Regions from separate parts of the Pseudoduganella sp. jia 9 genome, predicted to be linked through region 1. Evidence: predicted binding sites of a transcription regulator. Region 1 holds the regulator's gene; the other holds the start of a gene.
What was found. Region 1 encodes sigma-54, which starts transcription at its own class of promoters, with help from an activator protein. Its sites were predicted from a motif close to TGGCANGNAANCTGCTTT; they were not measured.
Positions count from the first base shown of each region.

Region 2: ACY34H_RS04685 (PEP-CTERM sorting domain-containing protein) is a predicted target of sigma-54. The motif match lies at 3,708-3,725, and genes of this name have one in related genera.

Region 1 covers NZ_JBUPWE010000004.1:287,476-295,032, reverse strand. Annotated here, with positions in the region: gene ACY34H_RS06230 (KpsF/GutQ family sugar-phosphate isomerase) at 1-303, shown strand, start outside; gene ACY34H_RS06225 (KdsC family phosphatase) at 303-842, shown strand; gene lptC (LPS export ABC transporter periplasmic protein LptC) at 857-1,450, shown strand; gene lptA (lipopolysaccharide transport periplasmic protein LptA) at 1,480-2,064, shown strand; gene lptB (LPS export ABC transporter ATP-binding protein) at 2,065-2,826, shown strand; gene ACY34H_RS06205 (RNA polymerase factor sigma-54) at 2,844-4,316, shown strand; gene hpf (ribosome hibernation-promoting factor, HPF/YfiA family) at 4,424-4,780, shown strand; gene ACY34H_RS06195 (enoyl-CoA hydratase/isomerase family protein) at 4,963-6,045, shown strand; gene ACY34H_RS06190 (amidohydrolase family protein) at 6,101-7,108, shown strand; gene rapZ (RNase adapter RapZ) at 7,156-7,557, opposite strand, start outside.
Region 2 covers NZ_JBUPWE010000003.1:305,246-312,802, forward strand. Annotated here, with positions in the region: gene ACY34H_RS04680 (amino acid adenylation domain-containing protein) at 1-3,541, shown strand, start outside; gene ACY34H_RS04685 (PEP-CTERM sorting domain-containing protein) at 3,793-4,515, shown strand; gene ACY34H_RS04690 (IS1595 family transposase) at 4,723-5,652, shown strand; gene ACY34H_RS04695 (alpha/beta fold hydrolase) at 5,771-6,721, opposite strand; gene ACY34H_RS04700 (hypothetical protein) at 6,961-7,104, opposite strand; gene ACY34H_RS04705 (hypothetical protein) at 7,245-7,557, shown strand, end outside.

The DNA.
Region 1 (7,557 bases):
ATGCAGATCACGCAGAAAGGCATGGGCATGACCGCCGTGGTCGATGCACAATACCGGCCTGTGGGCGTGTTCACCGACGGCGACCTGCGCCGCCTGATCGACAAGGTGCAGGACTTCGGCAAGGTCGTCATCGGCGACGTGATGCATGCGAATCCGCGTACCATCGGCCCTGAAAAACTGGCAGTCGATGCCGTGGCCATCATGGAAGAGCACCGCATCAACCAGATGCTGGTGGTCGACGAACACGGCAAGCTGGTCGGTGCGCTGCACATCCATGACCTGACCCGTGCAAAGGTGATCTGATGACTATTACTTACGACGCGGCTGTCGTCGAACGGGCCGCGCAGGTCAAGCTGTTCATCTTCGACGTGGACGGCGTGCTGACCGACGGCGGTCTGCACTACGGTGCCGAGGGCGAAGCGTTCAAGACATTCAACGTGCAGGATGGCCTGGGCATCAAGCTGCTGCAGGAATCGGGCGTGCTGACCGGGATCATCAGCGCGCGGCGTTCGCCGCAGGTGGTGGCCCGTGCCAGGGACCTGGCGATCGAATTCGTGCACCAGGGCGGCCACGACAAGCTGACGCCGTTCAAGGCGTTGCTGGAGCAGCTCAACCTGTCCGCGGAGCAGGTGGCCTTCATCGGTGACGACGTGGTCGATATCCCGATCCTGTCGCGTGTCGGCTTTGCCGTGGCGGTGCCGAATGCACGGCCGGAAGTGCTGGCGCGCGTGCATCACGTCACGCAGCATCGCGGTGGCCACGGCGCGGTGCGCGAAGTCTGCGAGTTCGTGCTGCGGGCGCAGAACAACTATGAGCGAGTCATGGCCCAGTTCCTGGCCTGAGAAACGGAGAAGCCATGCGCAACCAGCGAACCGCACACCGCTACCGCCTGTCGATCGGCATGATCCTTGCGCTGTTCGGCGCCCTGGGATCGTTCTGGCTGCTCGAGCTGATGAACCGGGCCGGCGAGGAAATGGAAGCCGGCATCAAGGTCGATGAACCGGACCACATCGTGGAGCGCTTCTCGTTCGTGCGCATGACGGAAACGGGGCAGCCCGGCTACATCATCTCGGGCGACAGGCTGACACACCGTCCGTCCGACGATTCGGCGGACATCGACAAGCCGGTGGTGCGCAGTCTTTCCGGCGACAGGCCGCCGATGGATATCCGCGCCGAACATGCCAGGGTCGACCAGGACAACACGCGCATCACGCTGACGAAGAACGTGAACATCCACCGGGTCGCGTCGCCCGCCGCGCGGGACATGCACCTGGCCACCGAGAAGCTGACGATCTACCCCGACGAAGACCGTATGGAAACCGACCTGCCGGTGCGCATGCAGAGCGGCGGCGCCACCGCCACCGGCATCGGCATGCGGGCCAACAATGCCACGCGCCAGCTGCAGCTCGGCCAGGGCACCATCGTGTATCCACCCCGGCCGCGCCAATGAGGCGGATCACAATCGCATAGGAATCGAAGATGAAGAAACTCATGTTGGCGGCGCTGATGCTGCTGGGCGTTGCGGGTCATGCCGCCGCCGAGAAGGCCGATTCGTACAAGCCTACCGAGATCAATTACGGACGCCTCGATGCGGACGACGTCAAGCAGGTCTATACATTCACCGGCGACGTGACGCTCACGCGCGGCACGCTGCGGATGAAGGCCGACAAGGCGGTGGTTACCTACACGCCGGACGGTTACCAGCTGGCCACGCTGACCGGCGGCGGCAAGAAGGTCACGTTCCGCCAGAAGCGCGACGGCGAAGGCGACCAGTGGATGGAAGGCGAAGCCGACCGCATCGAGTACGACGAGAAGGCCGAGCTGGTGAAGATGTACTCGAAGGCGAAGATCCGCCGCCTGGAAGGCAGCAAGCCGAGCGATGAGGTCGAGGGCGAATTCATCTCGTACGACAGCCGCCGCGAGTTCTTCAGCGTGCGCAATACCAGCAGCGGCGCCGACAAGCCGGGCGCCGGGCGCGGCACCATGGTGATCCAGCCGAAGCGCACCGCACCGGCGGCGCCGTCCGCAACGCAACCGCCGGCCGCGCCGGCAGCGGGGAATTAAATGGCGCAAGTGCAGGAAAACTGCAGCAGCACGCTGATCGTGCGCGGCCTGCAAAAGAGCTACGGCAAGCGCCAGGTGGTGCATGACGTGTCGTTGCAGGTGGCGTGCGGCGAAGTGGTCGGCCTGCTGGGGCCGAACGGTGCCGGCAAGACCACGTCGTTCTACATGATCGTGGGCCTGGTCGCGTCGGACGCCGGCACCATCGACCTCGACGGCACCGACATCTCCAGCCTGCCGATCCACAAGCGCGCCACCCTCGGCCTGTCGTACCTGCCGCAGGAAGCGTCGGTGTTCCGCAAGCTGACCGTGGAAGAGAACATCCGCGCCGTGCTGGAGATCCAGAAGGTCGACGGCAAGCCGCTGGGCAAGGCGGCGATCGACGAACGCCTGAACGCGCTGCTGGCCGACCTGCAGATCGAGAAGCTGCGCGAGAACACGGCGCTGTCGCTGTCCGGCGGCGAACGGCGCCGCGTGGAGATCGCCCGTGCGCTGGCGACCAACCCCCGCTTCGTGCTGCTGGACGAACCGTTTGCCGGTGTCGACCCGATCGCCGTGATCGAGATCCAGCGCATCGTGCGCTTCCTGAAGGAGCGCAGCATCGGCGTGTTGATCACGGATCATAACGTGCGCGAAACGCTGGGCATCTGCGACCGGGCGTATATCATCAATCAGGGCAGCGTACTGGCCTCCGGCCGACCCGACGATATCATTGCCGACGAGTCCGTACGCCGGGTATATCTGGGTGAACATTTCCGCATGTGACCGGGCATTAATCAGCTATGAAACAGTCTTTGCAACTGCGCACTTCCCAGCACCTCGCGCTGACGCCGCAATTGCAGCAGTCGATCCGGCTGCTGCAATTGTCCACGTTGGAGCTGCACCAGGAACTGGAACAGCTGCTGACCGATAATCCGCTGCTCGAGCGGCTCGACGACCCGCTCGACCGCTCGGTGCGCCTGCTGGGTGACGGTGCCATCAACACCGCGCAGGCCCCCGGCGAAGCGCCACCGGAAGGCGGGCCACCGCAGGATGCGCCGGCGACGCCCGAACCCGAGCCGTTCGATGGCGGTGGCGAGGGGCTCGATGCCGGCACCGGCGATACCGACTGGAGCAGTGCGGGCAGCGGCAAGGGCCCGGACGACGACGATGCCCGCCCCCAGCTCGAAGCGAGCCACCGCAGCCTGCGCGAGCACCTGATGGAGCAGATGCGCGTGACCGTGCTCGAATCGCGCGACCGGGCACTGGTGGAGCTGATCATCGATGCGCTCGACGACAACGGCTACCTCGAGGAGAGCCTGGAGGAGATCCACGCGCGGCTGCCGGAAGAACTGGAAATCGAGACCGACGAATTGCGTACCGCGCTGAAGATGTTGCAGAGCTTCGACCCGGCGGGCATCGGCGCGCGCAGTGCATCCGAATGCCTGGCCCTGCAGATCCGGCGCATGCCGAATGTGCCGCTGGTGACGCGGCGCATGGCCCTGTGCATCGTTGAAAACCACCTGCAATGGTTCGCCCAGCGCGACTTCAACAAGCTGAAGAAGGCACTCGATTGCGACGACGAAGACTTGCGCGAGGCGCAGGCGGTGATCCGCCAGTGCAACCCGCATCCGGGCGCCGCGTTCGCGGCCGACGTGTCAGACTACGTGGTACCGGATGTGGTGGTGAAGCGGGGGCGCAATGGCTGGATCGTCACATTGAACAACGATGTGATGCCCCGCCTGCGCGTCAACGCGCTGTACGCCAGCCTGCTCAAGCAGGGCAAGGGTGAAACCCAGATGAATGCCCAGCTGCAGGAAGCCAAGTGGCTGATCAAGAATATGCGCCAGCGCTTCGACACGATCCTGCGCGTGGCCCAGGCCATCGTCGAGCGCCAGAAGAACTTTTTCTCGCATGGCGCGGTGGCAATGAGACCCCTTGTGTTGCGTGAAATAGCTGATACACTGGGCCTACACGAGAGCACTATCTCTCGGGTAACAACTCAAAAATATATGCTGACTCCGCATGGCATGTTTGAGTTGAAGTATTTTTTTGGCAGCCACGTGGCAACCGAAGCTGGCGGGGAAGCATCCTCGACTGCGATCCGGGCGCTGATCGTGCAATTCACAGGAGCCGAAGACCCTAAGAACCCTTTATCCGACAGTAAGATTGCGGACATGCTGGGTGAACAAGGCATGGTGATTGCGCGACGCACTGTTGCCAAATATCGCGAAGCATTGAAAATTCCCCCGGTCAGCCTCCGCAAATCCCTGTAAGCAAAACCCTGGCAGCAAATCCTGGTAGTGCTTGGGTTCCTCTGCGCCGCCTTACTTGCTTGGTGGAGAACGCACGAACCTGTAATATCTTCTTTAGGAGTGTGTGTATGAATCTGACCATCAGTGGACACCATATCGACGTTACCCCTGCCATTCGCGAATATGTGCAGAACAAGCTGGAACGCGTCAGACGCCATTTCGATCAGTTGATCGATGTCAGTGTGATCCTGAGTGTAGATAATCTCACCGAGAAAGAGAAAAGACAGAAAGCGGAGATCAACCTGCGGATGTCGGGCAAGACCGTGTTCGTCGAAAGCGTCGCGCAGGATCTTTATGCGGCCATCGACACGCTGATCGACAAGCTGGACCGCCAGGTCATGAAGCACAAGGATAAAGTGCAGAACCACAATCATGAAACCATCAAGTACCTGAGCGAGACCGAAAATCCCGCGTCGACCGCATAACGACGGTCGCAGGTCGCAGTCCCTCGACTGCTGCAACACAAGGGCGCACGATGCGCCCTTTGTTATATGTGGCGCCTGCATGCGCGCCCTGCACACAGGTCTTGCGTACATCCCACGTTTATCCCACATGGTTCGCATCCATGGCTAGAATGAGGCCAATAACGACAACGATGCGAGACACCATGACCGACCACGTCCATATCAAGGTGCGTAACGGCACCGGCTTCATCACACTCGACCGGCCGAAGGCGTTGAACGCGCTGTCGCTCGAGATGATCCGGGCGATCACGGGCGCGTTGCTGGCCTGGCGCGACGACGAGGACGTTGCCGCCGTTGTCATCCGCAGCAGCTCCGACAGGGCGCTGTGCGCGGGCGGCGACGTCCGCTTCTTCCATGCCGCCGGCAGCGCCACGCCGCAGCGCGGCAGTGCCCTGATCGAAGATTTCTTTACCGAGGAATATGCGCTGAATTACCTCGTGCATTGCTTTCCGAAACCCTACGTGGCCGTGATGGACGGCGTGGTGATGGGCGGCGGCATGGGCATCGCGCAGGGCGGACCGCAATGCGGCGTGCGCGTGGCAACCGACCGCACCCGGCTGGCGATGCCCGAGGTGAACATCGGGCTGTTTCCCGACGTGGGTGGCAGCTATTTCCTGGCGCGTGCGCCCGGCAAGCTGGGCGTTTACCTGGCGCTCACGGCGCTGATGATCGGTCCTGCCGATGCGCTGTACTGCGGCCTGGCCGATCATTACGTTCCCGCCCCCGAGCTGCCGCTGCTGGCCGACCTGGTGGGGTCCACCGCCGGTGCCGGACTGCGCGAAGCGGTCGCCATGTTCGCCCGGCCGCTCCGCGGGGAGGCGGGCGCATCGGAACTGCAGGCGCACCGTGCACTGATCGACGACCATTTCGCGCACCGTTCGGTGACCGACATCGTCGCCTCGCTGCGCCGCGACGATCACCCGTTCGCGCAGAACGCGCTGGCCGCGATGGCGCGGCGTTCGCCGCTGATGATGCGCGTGACAGCCGAGATGATACGGCGCGGCGCAACAATGGGCATCGCCGACTGCCTGCGGATGGAGCGCAACCTGGTACGCCGCACGTTCGAGCACGGCGAGGTGATCGAGGGCGTGCGTGCGCTGGCAATCGACAAGGACAATACGCCGCGCTGGAATCCGCCGTCGCTGGACGAAGTGAGCGACGCGATGGTGGACCGCTTCTTCGAACCGGCATGGCCTGCCTGGGCCCATCCGCTGCGCCACCTGTGAGCCTGCCGTCAATTCTCACCGTCCTGGAGGACGGTGTCTCCCGGAGCAATATTTGATGAACCGCCGTGATTTCCTGACATTCGCCGCCGCTTCGCTGGCACTTCCCGCCTGGGCCCACGATGCGCCGGCCAACACCATGCAGGCGGCGGTGCCGCCGGCCGACGCACCCCTGGTGGACCACCACCAGCACCTGTTCAGTCCGGCGATGGCGCGGCTGCTCGACACCGGGGCCGGCGGGCCCTCCGTGATTACGGCGAAGGACATGATCGCGCTGCTCGACGCCGCCGGCATCCGCCGTGCCGTGCTGCTGTCCGTCGCCTACGTGTGGGGCAGTCCGGCGCGCAAGATCGAGGACGAGTATATGAAAGTGCGCGCCGAGAACGACTTCAACGGCGCGCAGGCCGCGCTATACCCTGACCGGCTGCTGGCCTTCTGCAGCGTCAATCCGCTGAAGGAATATGCGCTCGAAGAACTGGAACGCTGCGCCGCGCTGCCCGGCCTGAAGCATGGCCTGAAACTGCATTTCGGGAATTCGGACGTGCAGCTGGAGTTGCCCGAACACGCCGCGCGGCTACGGCAGGTATTCGCCGCGGCCAATGCGAAGAAGATGGCGATCGCGGTGCACATGCGGGCATCCGTATCGAAGCACCGGCCGTATGGCGCCGCCCAGGCCCGCATCCTCCTCGAACAGCTGTTGCCCGCCGCGCCGGACGTGACAGTGCAGGTCGCACACCTGGCAGGCACCGGCCCCGGCTATGGAGATGCACCGTCGGACGAAGCGCTGGGTGTGCTGGCCGACGCCATGGCCGCCCGCGATCCGCGCACGAAACGGCTCTGGTTCGACGCCGCCACGATGGCCAATCCGGACATCACGCCGCAACAGCGGGAAAAGCTGGCACAGCGCATCCGCCAGATCGGTGCCGAACGCATCCTGTTCGGCTCGGATGCCGCGGCGGGCAAGAACCTGCGGCCGCGCGAGAGCTGGGCCGCGTTCCGGCAACTGCCCCTGACCGAGGCGGAGTTCAAGCGGATTGCCGGGAATGTCGCGCCGTACTGGAGGTAAGCGCAGCGATGTGCGCCTGCAAGCGCACACTCCTTACATCGGCTGACTTAGTTTTGCTCGCGATGGCGCAGCACCACGCGTTCCGCCGCATTGAAATGCCGCGCGAGCCGCTCGGCCATGTACACGGAGCGGTGCTGGCCGCCGGTGCAGCCGATGGCGACCGTCAAATAGCTGCGGTTATCGGTCTTGAACGCTGGCAGCCATTTTTCGATGAAGCCACGGATATCGCCGAACATTTCTTCGGCACTGGGCTGCGCATCGAGAAATGCGATCACGGGCGCATCGCGGCCGTTCAACGGGCGCAGCGCCAGGTCGTAATACGGATTCGGGATCGCGCGCACGTCGAACACGAAGTCCGCATCCTGCGGCACGCCTACCTTGAACGCGAACGACTCGAAGAACAGCGTCAGCGGCGCGTTCTCGCTTTCAACCAGTTCCTTGATCCAGGC
Region 2 (7,557 bases), on a different contig from region 1:
GGCGATGCTCGCCGTGCTGAAAACCGGCGCGGCCTACGTTCCCGTCGATCCGGCCGATCCGTCGGCGCGGATTGCCTTCATGCTGGCCGATGCCGACCCGGCGGTCACCGTGACGCGGCGGGACTGCGCCGCCATGCTGTGCCCGCGCATCGCCGCGCTGTGGCTCGACAGCGCGCCCTGGGCCGAGGAAGACGATGCCAACCTGCAGCGCGATGTCGACGGCGGCAGCCTGGCCTATGTGATCTATACCTCCGGGTCGACCGGCCAGCCGAAGGGCGTACTCGTCGAGCACCGCCAGCTGGCCAGCCATGTCGATGCATTCGGCGCGCTGGCCGGCCTGTCGCCACGCGACCGGGTGCTGCAGTTTTCCGCGCCGGCGTTCGACGTGCTGGCCGAGGAAGTGTGGCCGACGCTGCTGCACGGCGCCACGCTGGTGCTGCGCGATCCTGGGCCGGCGGATGCGCTGGCGGCCTTCACGCGGCAGGTGGAGGAACGCCGCATCACGGTGCTGAACCTGCCCGCTTCGTTCTGGCACCCGTGGTGCAAGCACGTGCTGGCGGCTGGCGCCGCCGTGCGGCTGCCGGCGCTGCGCCAGTTGATCGTCGGCAGCGAAGTCGTGCAGCCGGGCAGCGTGCGCGCCTGGCAGGCCCGCTTCGGCACGCGGGTCGCCATCGCCAACGCCTACGGCCCGACCGAAGCGACGGTCACCGCCACCGCCGCACAGTTGCCGATGCTGCCTGCCGGTGCGGCGCGCGTGCCGATCGGCCGGCCGCTGGCCGGCACCACCGTGCGCGTGCTCGATGCCGCCGGCCGGCCGGTGGCGCCGGGCGAGCCGGGCGAACTGTACATCGGCGGCGCGCGCCTGGCGCGCGGCTACCTGAACCGGCCCGACCTGACCGAGGAACGCTTCGTGCACGTCGACGGCGAACGCCTGTACCGCACCGGCGACCTGGGCGCGCAACTGCCGGACGGCAGCCTCGATTTCCTCGGCCGCATCGACGGCCAGCTGAAGGTGCATGGCCAGCGCGTCGAGCCGGGCGACGTGGAAGCCTGCCTGGTGCGCCATGCCGGCGTGGCGACCGCGCTGGTGGTGGCCGACGAGGCGCGCGGACAGCTGCTGGCCTACGTGACGCCGGCCGATGGCGCAACCGCTCCGGACCCTGCCGAACTGCGGGCGCTGGCGCGCGCGGCGCTGCCGCCCTACATGGTGCCGGCCGCCTACGTGCGCCTCGACACGCTGCCGCTGACGGCGAACGGCAAGCTCGATCGCAACGCCCTGCCCGCGCCAAATGCCGCGGCCTTCCCGGCCCGCGACTTCGATGCGCCGCAGGGCGAGGCCGAAAGGGAACTGGCAGCGCTGTGGTGCGCGCAGCTGAAGCTGGCCCACGTGAGCCGGCACGACGATTTCTTTGCGCTGGGCGGCGATGCGCCGGCCGCGCTCGGGCTGGTCGAACTGCTGCGCGAGCGCGGCCACGGCGTCGACATGCGCACCTTCTGCCAGCGGCCCACGGTCGCCGCGCTGGCCGTGCTGCCGGTCTTCCCGTCACCGCCCCGCATCGACACCGGGCGGGCATTCTTCCGCACGATGCTGGCCGGCGCAGGCACGCCGGCGGCGCCGTTCGGCCTGGACGGCGTCGGCACGCCGGAACTGGCGCGTCGCCACGTCGATCCGGCACTGGCGCTGCGCCTGCGCGCCGCGGCCCGGCAGCGCGGCCTGATGCCGGCCAGCCTGTTCCACCTTGCATGGGCATGCGTGCTGGCGCGCGGCACCGGCCGCCGCGATGTGGTGTTCGCCACCATGCTGCCGGAAAGCCCCGGCGCCGGCGGGGCCGCCGGGGCCGTGCTGCCCCTGCGCATCACGCTGGACGACACCGGCACCGCGGACGCCCTGCACGCCATGCACCGGGCAATCGCCACGCTGGTCGATCACCGGCATGTGCCGCACGCGGGCTGCGCCCCGGCCGCGCTGCTGCATTACCGCCATGCCGGCGCCGACACGCCGGCGCGGCCCGGCAGCCCGCTGGCGCTGACGGTGGACGACCTGGGCGACGGTTTCCGCCTCACCGCGCAATGTGCCGCCACGGCCGGCCCCGCACGCATCTGCGACTTCATGCTGTGCGCCCTGGCGGCGCTGGCCGACGCCCTGGAGCAGGCACCCGGCACGCCGGTCGCCGCCCTCGACGTCCTGCCGCCGGCCGAGCGCGCGCAACTGCTGCGCTGGTCCGGCACGACGGACTTTCCGGACCGGGGCTGCCTGCATCGCCTGGTGGAAGCGGTGGCCGCCCGTTCACCGGACGCGGTGGCGCTGACGGACGACGGCGCCGCCGTCAGCTACGGGGCGCTGAACGATACAGCCAACCGCCTGGCCCACTACCTGCAATCGCTCGGCGTGGCACCGGACGTGCCGGTGGCGCTGTGCATGCCCGCCGGCACGCTCCTGGTCGTGGCCGCGCTGGGCGTGCTGAAGGCCGGCGGCGCCTGCGTGCCGGTCGACGCCGCGGCCGGCGCCGGCCGGATCGGCGCCGTGCTTGCCGATGCCGGGGCATCGATCCTGCTGACGGTACAGGCCGCGCAAGTGCCGGCCGGCAACGCCACCGTGCTGCGGCTGGACGGTGCCGGCGCGTGGCGGGCGATGCCGCGCGCCAATCCGGCATCGGCGGTCGCGTCGTCGCACCTGGCCTGGATCGTCTACGAGGACGGCGACCGCGGCGTGGCGCTGGAACACCGCAACATCACGCGGCTGTTCGATGCCGCCGGCCGCTGGATCGATGCCGGCCCGGCCGACACCTGGGCCGTTTGCGCGTCCCCGGCCACCGACTTGTTCCTGTGGGAACTGTGGGGCGCGCTGCTGGCGGGCGCCCGTGCCGTACTCGTGCCTGAAGGGAAACGCACGACGGCCGCGCTGGACCGCCTGCTGCACGACGAAAGGGTCACGATACTGACGCAGGAGGCGCAGGCGTTCGCGGGCATCGCGCTGGCCCGGCTGCCGCCGTTCCTGCGCCACGTGGTGGTGCGGGGCGAACTGCCCGCCACCGGGCCGGACGGGCACCGGCATGCCGCCAGCCCGGCCGGCCCCCGCCTTCTGGCGATGCACGGCAGCGCCGAAACCGGCGTGCACGCCGCCTGCCGCCCGGCAGGCGGCACCGGCACGGACGAGGCGGACCGGACACCCGGCACGATCGGCCATCCACTGCCGGACATGGCGGCCTTCGTGCTCGATGCCGACGGCCGGCCGGCGCCGCTCGGCGTGCCGGGCGAACTGCACGTGGGCGGCGCCGGACTGGCGCGCGGCTACCTGCATCGGCCGGGGCTCACGGCAGCCCGCTTCGTCGCGCATCCGCTGCTGCCGGGCGGACGCCTGTTCCGCACCGGCATAACGGCGCGCTGGACGGCCAACGGCATGCTGGCCGCCTGCCGGGGCGCGCGGTCCGCCCGCGCCGCGGCAGGCGTATCGCCAGGCGCGGTGGCGGACGAGGCCGCCGGCGAAGCCCGGGACGATGCCGGAGACGATGCGCAGGCGTCCGGCATGATCGCGGCGTGAGCCGCGACAGGTGACGCTGGCCGGCGCAGCGGATCAGCGCGCCAGGTACCGAACCCATCGGCTGTCGAGAAATTTTACAGTCAGCTGTTTGGCGTATTTCCTTAATGAATTTATAAGATTGACGTTTTTAACAAAATCAACGCTTTAGCTCATCGTGGCTGAGATCAGGCATGTTTTATGCATATGCTAATGCAAAAAAAATAATGTTTGATTTCTTAACCTTTTACAACTTGGAGCCATACGTGAGCAAAATGAAAAGCGCCCTCCTGGGCCTGGCAGTAGCGATTTCTTCGATTGGTGCCGCATCCGCCGCACCGCAAACCGTGGGTGGCGTTACCTGGGATCCTGAATACGGCCTGGACTTCTCGTCGTCGTCGGTGCAGATGCACCAGATCTTCGAGGACGATGGTTCGGCACGCGGCTACGGTATCATCTCGACGATGAACGGTACCGGGCAAGACCAGTTCTGCCCCGGCTGCGAACTGACGATCGTGTACGGCGGCTACAATCCTTCCAGCGTCACCGGCAATACGACGCTGTACACCGGCGGCTTCGTCAACATCTATGTGAATGACGGCCCATCGACGATCAACCCGTATGACCCTCTGTCGATGAACGACGGTAACGTCGGCCTGGGCACTCTTTGGCTGAGCCTGTCTGGCCACGAGTACGAAGGCGCCACGCTGCGCGGTACGGTCAATTCGATGATGCCGCCGAACCTGAGCGGCCTGGGTCAGCTGGATGTCGTCGGTGGCGTTGCCGCTCAATATTTCGACACCAATGCGCAAGTCGACGGCGCCGACCTGTCGTTCTCGACCAGCTTCACGCAGCCGTATCCAGGCCAGCCGAACCATGTGGTCGGCACCGGCAACTTCTACGGCATGACCTCGGCTGTTCCGGAACCGTCCACGTACCTGATGCTGGGCGCCGGCATGCTGACGCTGGCCGCGCTGCGTCGCCGCAAGCAGCGTTAATCAATCAGCCGCCGGCATGCCGGCGGCTGTTCGCTACCGCACTGTCGAAATTTTTTACACCTCAGCCGGGCAACTTGCCCGGCTTTTTTTATGGCGCTGTTCGCTTTAAGTCGGTGAACGTTCGACCAGAACCATTGTCTGATCTCCTGTTGAGATACTTCATGCATATCAGGAGGCACAATGGGCGCAGCCGATGTCAGCGTGGTGTTGAAGGTGCTGGAGCAAGTCCAGCTTTCCGATGCGGAAATCGCTCTTCTGCAGGGCGTTCTCGCCAATCTTGTATTACCCGGCCACTGCCTGCGCCTGATCGAGGAGGCCGCGGGCAGCCGATCGTGCCCCGCCTGCGGCGGCAATCGGTGCCACCGCTGCGGCCAGGCCAACGGCTTGCAGCGCTATCGCTGCGTCGCCTGCCGGCGCAGTTTCAACGCCCTGACCGGGACGCCCCTCGCCCGCCTGCGGTTGCGCGACAAGTGGCTGCCGTATCTGCAATGCCTGATCGATTCAGTCACGGTTCGCAAGGCAGCTACGCGCGTCGCGGTGGCAAAGTCGACAAGTTTCCGCTGGCGCCACCGCTTCATTGCCGCCGTGCGGCAGGAGCCGCCTCCGCAATTGTCCGGCATCGTCGAAGCCGACGAAACTTACCACCTCGAATCGCAAAAGGGCTCGCGCAACCTGGATCGCCCGCCCCGCAAGCGCGGCGGCAAGGCGCGCCGGCGCGGCATCAGCGCGGAGCTGGACTGCATCCTCGTCGCCCGCGACCGCAACCGGCAAACCTGCGACTTCGTCACCGGCCGCGGCCCGGTAACCGCCGAGCAGTTGGCCAGACACTTGCTGCCGGTGCTGGCAGCGGACGTCCTGCTCGTGAGCGACGCGGCCAATGCCTATAAAGCGTTTGCGCGGCAGGCCGGCATCACGCACGAGGCGGTCAACGTCCGGGCCGGCATCCGGGTGCGCGGCGCCATCCACATCCAGGAAGTCAATGGATGGCATGGCCGTTTCAAGACCTGGCTGCGGCGGTTCAACGGCGTGGCCAGCCGCTACCTGGCGAACTACACGGGCTGGCAGCGCGTGCTCGACGCCGCCCGGTTGACGGCTCCCGCGCATTGGCTCCAGTCTGCCGTGGCCGCCAATCGCTAGCGCCGCCCGACGACAGGCGACAGCGACAAGCATGGAAAGTTCCGTACCGCTGGGAAAAACCGACTTGACGCGAACAGCGCCTTTTTCATGGCTGCGACGCGCCTCGCGTCCCGCCTGCCTATCGTGCAGCCGCGGCCCGGATGAACTGCACTGTCAAGTCCGGCTGGGCAATGGGCAGCATGTGCCCGCCCTCCACCACTTCCAGCACCGCGTGCGGCACCTTGCAGACCAGTGACTCGCCATGTTCGCGCCACGGCAGGATGCGGTCGTTCCGCCCGAACAACACGGCTACCGGCATGCGCAGTTCGCCATATCGGCTGCTGTAGGCGGGCAATTGCTCGGGTAGCGCTCCCATGTCTTCCGCCGCGGCCAGGAACTGGCTGGGCCGCAGGCCGAGCAGGCCGCCGCCCCGGGTCGAGAAGTCATGCGGCACCGGATCGGGCCCGAATACCTCTTCCAGGACGGCGCCGCCGCATGCGATCGCCCCGGGCGTCGCCACGGTCCATGCCATCAGCCGGCGCAGCAGCGGCGAACGCGTGGCCAGACCGCGAAATGCCGGCGGCGTTTCATCGGGCAGGTGCGTCAGCGGCGCGAGCAGCGACAGGCCGGCCACGCGCTCCGGGAAATCCAGCGCCAGCGCCAGCGCCACGGCGCCGCCGAACGAGTGTCCGACGACGAGCGGGCATTCCAGCTCCAGCCGGTCGATCAGCTCGGCCAGCGCGGCCGCCTGTTCGCGCAGGCCGGCCCGGGTGCCGGGCCGCCGCGTCGAGTAGCCTGAGCCGGGCCGGTCCACCGTCACCACGCGATGGTGATGCGCCAGTTGCCGCGCCACCTCGTAGGTGAAGTGCGCCATGTGGCCGCCCAGCCCATGAATCATCAGCAGCGCCGGCCCCTGGCCCTGCTCGCGCACGTGCAGGCGGGCGCCGCCGACATTGATGAAGATGCCCTGCGGCGGCAGCGCCGCCTCGACCTTGCGCTCCACGTGCCGCGTAAACAGCGCGAGCCCGCCCGCGACGGCGGGCACGGCCAGGCCGGCCGCGGCAGCCGCGATCGTCGCCAGCGCCGGCATCAGCGCACCACCTTGCCCGGGGAGCGCCCAAAGCCGCTGGCGGCGCCGGTCACCACGGCGACTTGTCGCGTTACGTTCATGTGTGCTTTCTCGTGCGCCGTGGCGCAGATGCCGCCGCGGTGACGCTGGCTGGCATTCGTTTATTATCGATGGGTTAATAACGATACTTTAGCCAATCGGAATAATGAAAGCAACGGCGGCGAGGGGCCGCCAGCCCGCAGGCAGCCTGGCACGGCCCGTCACACCCCGCGCAGCTTGAACACGGCCACCGAGGCGTCGAGCTGGCGGGCCTGTTCGCGCAGCGGCTCGGCCGCGGCGGCCGCCTGCTCGACGAGCGCCGCATTCTGCTGCGTGGTGCTGTCGATGTGGGCGATCGCCTCCATCGAACCGGCCTGAGACTCTGTGCAACTGGATATTTTTTTGCCCGGGACAGGCACGCCACGAAAGGACGCCACGACTGGCACGCCGTGCATCGCTTGACGGGCAGCTTGTGTACACTGGTGTTTTTTAGACCATATTACCGATGTCCATCTTCTCCAAGGCCGCGATCAAGCACGAGGCGGACGTGGCCGCCGCCCAGCAGGCCGTCCAGGAACAGGCCGCGCGCCAGGCCCGGCTCGACTTTCGCGAGCAGTACCGCACCACGCTGGAAAACGTGATCCGGCCGCAACTGGCCGCGATGCGCAAGCAGATGTACGAGCACGACTACGATGGCAAGATCGAGGAAGGCAACGATGGCTGGAACGACTTCGTGCGCCTCACCTTCGTGCCCGACAAGAACCGGCTGGCCGCGCACGCCGGCCGCGATGCCTGCACGCTGACCTTCACCGCGCTGG